2 regions of the Robertmurraya mesotrionivorans genome follow, and region 1 is predicted to be linked to the other one. Evidence: a T-box and tRNA genes for the amino acid it is inferred to sense, from the RefSeq annotation. Region 1 holds a T-box; the other holds one or more tRNA genes.
What was found. The T-box of region 1 lies ahead of glyQ (glycine--tRNA ligase subunit alpha). A T-box ahead of a tRNA ligase gene usually reads a tRNA of that ligase, here a tRNA-Gly.

Region 1 (3,426 bases):
AAGACAAAGATGTCGTACACGTTATGGCAACCATTATCGTAGAACGTGATTCCCAAAAAGGAATTATTATTGGTAAACAAGGAAGCATGTTAAAGGAAATTGGAAAACGTGCAAGGCAGGATATTGAGAACTTGTTGGGAACAAAAGTATTTTTAGAATTATGGGTTAAGGTTCAGAAGGATTGGCGCAACAAAATGTCCCAACTGAGAGATTTTGGGTTCCGTGAGGACGAATATTGATTTACCATTTTTAGATTATTATTCATCTTTCTAGTTTATGCACCTTTTTTATTAACAATATTTTCGACTCATTATTTTTGGTAGACAAGGCTATGATAATGGTAACGATTTGGATTTATTGCTAGTCAACTATTTGAAAGGTGGGGGTTTTTGATGATGGATTTTACCTGGAAAGTTTTTTCGCAGACAGGTAACATTGACACTTATCTGCTCTTTAAGGAGTTAGAGAAGGAGAATCAAGACATACCCGGGAATCAGGATGATGAGCTAGCAGAGGTTGAATTTCCATATCTCTAGGTTTGTCTCGTACTAGGATGGTGTTCTAGATGTTTCAAAAATGCGAAGGCATCGTCATTCGAACAAATCATTATGGTGAAACAAATAAAATAGTCACTCTATTCACACGTGAATGGGGGAAAATTGGGGTGATGGCACGCGGCGCAAAAAAGCCAAACAGCCGTTTAGCTGCCATCACTCAGCTTTTTACATACGGTCAATTCCTAGTGCAAACAGGCAGCGGACTAGGGAGTTTGCAGCAAGGTGAAATGCTTTCCTCGATGCGGTCAATCAAGGAGGATATCTTCCTAACCGCTTATGCAAGTTACGTTATTGATCTAACAGATAAAAGCACTGACGAAAAAAAGGCAAATCCTTTTTTATTTGAGATGCTATATCAAACGCTAAATTATATTAACGAAGGCTATGACCCAGAAATTATTGTTCATATTTTTGAAGTGAAAATGTTGAATACATTAGGGTTGTATCCCGTCCTTAATCAATGTGCCGTTTGTGGAAGTACAGACGGTCATTTTTCTTTTTCAATTAGAGAGGGTGGATTTATCTGTCATCGCTGTTTGGAAAAGGATCCATATCACTATAAAATCTCACAATCAACAGTAAAACTACTTCGTTTATTTTATTTTATTGATATGAGTAGGTTAGGGAATATATCTGTAAAGCAAGAAACAAAGGATGAGCTTAAAAAAATTATTAATGCTTATTATGATGAATACTCCGGTTTACATTTAAAAACAAAAAAATTTCTGAATCAGATTAGCCAATTAGGAAGTAATGACTTTTAAGAGTTGACAACGACCTTTGTTTCAGCTAAGATTCAAATTAAATTTAATATTTGCGTTGAAGGAAAGGAGTACTTAACTTTCTCTACTTAGAAGCGATCCTAGGACGGTGTAAGCTAGGAATAGAGTGTTAAGGAAGGGCGTTCCCGAGCAATTTCGGATTAAGGTGGCTGACGTTTTTATCGTCGGCAAATAGGGTGGAACCGCGGGTAACTCTCGTCCCTATGCTCAAAGGCATAGGAGACGGGAGTTTTTTTGTTTGCCAAAAATGATCATCTCTTATGCGATAAATTTTGGAGGTGTACGATGAATATTCAAGACATGATTTTAACTTTGCAAAAGCATTGGTCTGATCAAGGATGTATTTTAATGCAAGCTTACGATGTAGAAAAGGGAGCAGGTACCATGAGCCCCTACACATTCTTACGTGCAATTGGCCCTGAACCATGGAATGTGGCGTATGTGGAGCCGTCAAGACGACCAGCCGACGGAAGATACGGTGAAAACCCTAATCGCTTGTACCAACATCACCAATTCCAAGTGATTATGAAGCCTTCTCCTGACAATATTCAGGAAATTTATCTTGATTCGTTGAAGGCGCTGGGAATTGATCCTCTTCAGCACGATATTCGTTTTGTAGAAGATAATTGGGAAAATCCATCGCTTGGATGTGCAGGGCTTGGTTGGGAAGTATGGTTAGACGGCATGGAGATAACCCAATTTACATATTTCCAACAGGTAGGGGGACTTGAGTGTAAGCCTGTTTCAGTTGAAATAACTTATGGAATCGAGCGCCTTGCTTCATATATTCAAGAAAAGGAAAATGTATTTGATCTAGAGTGGACCAACGGATTTACCGTTCGTGATATTTTCTTACAGCCTGAATATGAGCACTCAAAATATACTTTTGAAACATCAGATCCTGAAATGCTTTTTAATCTGTTTAACATTTATGAAAAAGAAGCACATCGTCAAATGAACGAAGGTCTTGTTCATCCCGCTTATGACTATGTCTTAAAATGCTCTCATGTATTTAATCTTCTGGATGCTAGAGGCGCCATTTCGGTTACTGAACGTACTGGTTTTATCGGTCGATGTAGAAACCTAGCAAGAAAGGTAGCTAAAACGTTCTATGAAGAGAGAGAAAAGTTAGGATTCCCAATTCTACAGCAAAAGGGGGAAGATACACATGAATAAGCAAGATTTATTAATTGAAATCGGGCTTGAGGAGATGCCGGCTCGTTTCGTTACAGGGTCAATTGAACAATTAACATCAAAAATAGAGAACTGGCTAAAAGAGAAAAAGATTTCATTTGATTCCATCACTCATTTTTCTACTCCAAGACGTCTAGCTGTCATTGCTTACGGTGTTAGTACTAGCCAAGAGGATGTTGAGGAAGAGGCAAAAGGACCTGCTAAAAAAATCGCCGTTGACCACGAAGGGAATTGGTCAAAAGCAGCAGTAGGATTTACTAAAGGTCAAGGAATGTCTGTTGAGGATATATATTTTAAAGAGATTAATGGGGTTGAGTATGCTCATGTACGAAAGTTTACAAAGGGGCAAGCGACGAAAGAGATACTTCCGGAGATAGAACATATTATTACCGGACTAACATTCCCTAAAAATATGCGTTGGGCAAATGAAACACTAAAATATATTCGTCCAATTAAATGGTTACTTCCTATATATGGAACAGAGATTATCCCATTTACGATCACGAATGTATCGACAAGCAATCGTACAAACGGGCATCGTTTCCTAGGGAAAGAAGTAGAAATCGGTTCACCAGAAGAGTATGTAACTAAGCTTTTAGGTGAATTTGTTATTGCGAATGCAGAAGAAAGAAAAGACGCAATTCTCTCCCAAATTTCTAAGTTAGAAGAAGAGCAAGGCTGGACGATTCCTGTCGATGAGGAATTATTAGAGGAAGTAACGAATCTAGTTGAATACCCAACAGCTTTATTCGGAAGATTTGAGGAAGAATTTCTAGAGCTTCCGGAAGAAGTTCTTATCACATCGATGAAAGAGCATCAGCGCTATTTCCCTGTAAAGAAAAAGGACGGAACACTTTTGCCGTTCTTTGTAACAGTAAGAAATGGTGATCATA
Region 2 (3,426 bases), on a different contig from region 1:
CTTTGCCTTCATTATAAATTGTTTCAAGTGCCCTCCAAGCCTCTTTATATTTTCCTTCCACCGGCCAATGAATCAAGTATAAATCCAAGTATTCTAAACCTAGTTTCTTTAAACTTTCTTCATACGCCAAAATAGTAGATTCATAGCCTAAATCCGCATTCCATACTTTTGAGGTAATAAATAAATCCTCTCTAGTGATCCCTGCTTCTTTCATTCCTTCTCGGATGCCCTCTCCAACACCAGCTTCATTTCCATAAATCGAAGCTGTATCAATACTTCTATACCCATGACGTATAGCTGTTTTTATTGCATGAACCAATTCTGGCCCGTCTTCTACTTTAAAAACACCAAGTCCAAACCAAGGCATGTTTACCCCATTATTTAAAGTAGTCGTTTCTTGTAAATGTTTATTAATCATCTATTAGCCCTCCATTAGATCTTTTTTTTCAAGAATTAGGCTTACACCAGTTAAAATGACAGCTCCAAATACCATTAACGAACCAATCCATGCGGTATGAATCAATCCTATCTGTTCGGTTATTATTCCGCCAACATAAGAACCAACGGCTATACCTGCATTAAAAGCAGCAATGTTTATAGCTGATGCAACATCTACTGCCCCAGGGACGAAGCGTTCTGCAAGCATTACGACATATACTTGAAGGCCGGGAACGTTCATAAAGGCAAAGAGCCCCATGAATAAAATTGTTAGTATACCCACCACTTTGAACGGTGCAGTAAAGCTTAATATGAGGAGAATCACTGCCTGAATGAGAAACATATAAAATAAAGACTTGAGCGGTTTATGATTTGCTAGTCGACCACCTATGACATTTCCAAGCGCAATGGCAATACCATATACGAGTAAAACGACAGCAACTAATTCCTCTTTAATACCTGTAATACTTTGAAGCAATGGAGTTAAATACGTAAATACTACGAATGTCCCTCCATATCCTAATGCCGTAATAATGAACATTAGTAACAAACGTCCATTTCTTACTAAGTTTAACTGCTCACGGAATGTTGTTTTGTTCCCTTTGGGTAGTTCGGCCGGAACGAGGATGCTATTTGCAATTAAGGCTATTATTCCGACAATAACAATAGCAACAAATGCTGATCGCCAACCGACCTGTTGACCGATAAAGGTACCGATAGGAACTCCGGTAATTGTTGCAACCGTTAGCCCTGTAAACATAATGGAAATGGCACTAGCACGACGGTTTTCTGGAACTAGGCTCGCTGCAATCGTAGAGCCAATTGACATAAATACACCATGGGAAAATGCTGATAATACTCTTGCTGCAAGTAAAACACCTATTGATGTTGCTGAAGCTGCTAGACTATTCCCGATTATAAAAACCAGCATAATCCAAAGTAGTAGCTTCTTTTTCGACATACTCGAAGTAATCGAAGTTAAAATTGGGGCACCTACCGTGACTCCTAGTGCATATAAAGAGACTGTTAGGCCAGCCATTGTAACAGATATTTGTAAATCCTTTGCAATGAGAGGAAGCAACCCAACACTAATAAATTCGGTTGTCCCAATCGCAAAAGCACTAATTGCTAATGCTAATAAAGCAAATGTACTTCTCTTTCTATCTAACTTCATTATTTCCCTCCTATTTTTTACCGTTGATATGATTCCTTGGTGTATTTCATCAACAAATGCTATTATGATTCATAGAGTTCAATTAGGAAAGAACGCACTTTTAAGTGATATAGATACCTTTTAGTAAGGTAGGTACTTTTTAGTGCCTATAGGAAGGAGAATAAAAGTGGAGAAAAAGAAGTACAACATAGGTGTCGAAGCCACATTAGAGGTGATTGGGGGGAAATGGAAATGCGTCATTCTATGCCACCTTACACATGGAAAAAAGCGAACAAATGAACTAAAGCGATTAATGCCAAATATTACTCAAAAAATGTTAACACAGCAATTACGTGAGTTAGAGGAAGATGGAGTCATCAAACGAATTAGTTATAATCAGGTTCCTCCTAAAGTGGAATATGAACTCAGTGAATATGGAAAAAGTCTACAATCAATTTTGGATTCGCTATGTGCATGGGGAGAATCTCATATTACAAAGGTATACGGAGATAAAAATGAGGTTTTAGAGGAAAGTATATTAAATCAAAAATAGTTTTAGATGATCAAAATCCCCGTTTACTATAAGAACGGGGGATTAAAAAAACGCAGTACAACGTTTTTATAAACGGCATACTGCGTTGCTTATATGTATGGAGCGGGTGATGAGAATCGAACTCACGACATCAGCTTGGAAGGCTGAGGTTTTACCATTAAACTACACCCGCAAATATGTGATTCATATTTGGTACTTTTATATAATACAAAGATTCCTAAAAAAAATCAAGTATTTTGTCGAACTTTTTTTCATGTAAGGACAAAGCGTATTTTTCCCTATTGTTCTTGTTAAAAGATGTACATTCTCATAAAATAAGAAATAGAATATATCGCGCTAGGAGGGGCACATGGATGAGTGAACTTTTTCAAGGTCTACTGATTAATTTATTATTCATTCTTCTATCCATTTTGCTACTCAACTTATTAATCCTAGCCAAACACAATATTTATACCTATCGATTTGGCAAGCTGCACCTCTTCCTTTTGTCTTCCCTCTTAATGATTGTTAGTATTCTTTTGTCTGTTAAAGTTGATGAAGGCTTTGTTTATGACTTGCGCTTCATCCCTTTTCTACTTGGATGTATCTACGGTGGCAGACCCATTATATTAGGTTTGGCTAGCGTCATGATCCTAATCCGACTCCCCTTTGGTGGAAACGGTATTTGGGTTACCATTATTCTTGCAGTCATCTACACAGTTGTTATGATTTATATGTATCCAAATTTATTAAAAAAGCCTCTTTATAGCCGACTATTTCTTTTTACTTTTCTATCTTTTTTATATTCAGTGGTAGGTTTTTTAATTCCATCTATTTTATTTGATTTTGATCAGACCTTTTCTTATTTCATCTATGTAATGGTCCTAACAGCTTCTACATTTTTTGTTTGTTACTTGTGTGAAGTACTTCGAACCTTTCATCTTTTGCAAATGGAATCGATTAAGTTTGAAAAAATGGAAACGGTCAGCCATTTAGCTGCTAGTATTAGTCATGAAGTACGAAATCCATTAACGGTTGTGAGAGGATTTTTACAATTAGTACATGAACATTCGGATACGCCTGAGGATTGTAAAACCTATACTTCTCTTGCCATTGCCGAAGCAGATCGTGCATCGGAGATTATTAATGAATATCTCACCTTTGCTAGACCACATCCTGAAGTGGAATTGCCACTCGACTTGGAACAAGAGATTCAAAAGTGTGTTGAAATCATTCGTCCCCTTGCCAACAAACAAGGAATAACGATTGAAACAGCTTTTTTACATAACCACCCGATAACTGG

Region 2: it encodes a tRNA-Gly, which carries the amino acid that the T-box ahead of glyQ (glycine--tRNA ligase subunit alpha) is inferred to sense. The anticodon was not compared.

The regions. Positions count from the first base shown of each region.
Region 1 is NZ_JBPCCH010000001.1:388,606-392,031, forward strand. Features, by position in the region: gene era (GTPase Era) at 1-239, shown strand, start outside; gene ACRX5O_RS01930 (YqzL family protein) at 393-536, shown strand; gene recO (DNA repair protein RecO) at 566-1,321, shown strand; T-box leader at 1,368-1,545, shown strand; gene glyQ (glycine--tRNA ligase subunit alpha) at 1,625-2,515, shown strand; gene glyS (glycine--tRNA ligase subunit beta) at 2,508-3,426, shown strand, end outside.
Region 2 is NZ_JBPCCH010000028.1:45,340-48,765, forward strand. Features, by position in the region: gene ACRX5O_RS23185 (aldo/keto reductase) at 1-415, opposite strand, end outside; gene ACRX5O_RS23190 (MFS transporter) at 422-1,612, opposite strand; gene ACRX5O_RS23195 (winged helix-turn-helix transcriptional regulator) at 1,779-2,144, shown strand; tRNA gene ACRX5O_RS23200 (tRNA-Gly) at 2,243-2,316, opposite strand; gene ACRX5O_RS23205 (ATP-binding protein) at 2,498-3,426, shown strand, end outside.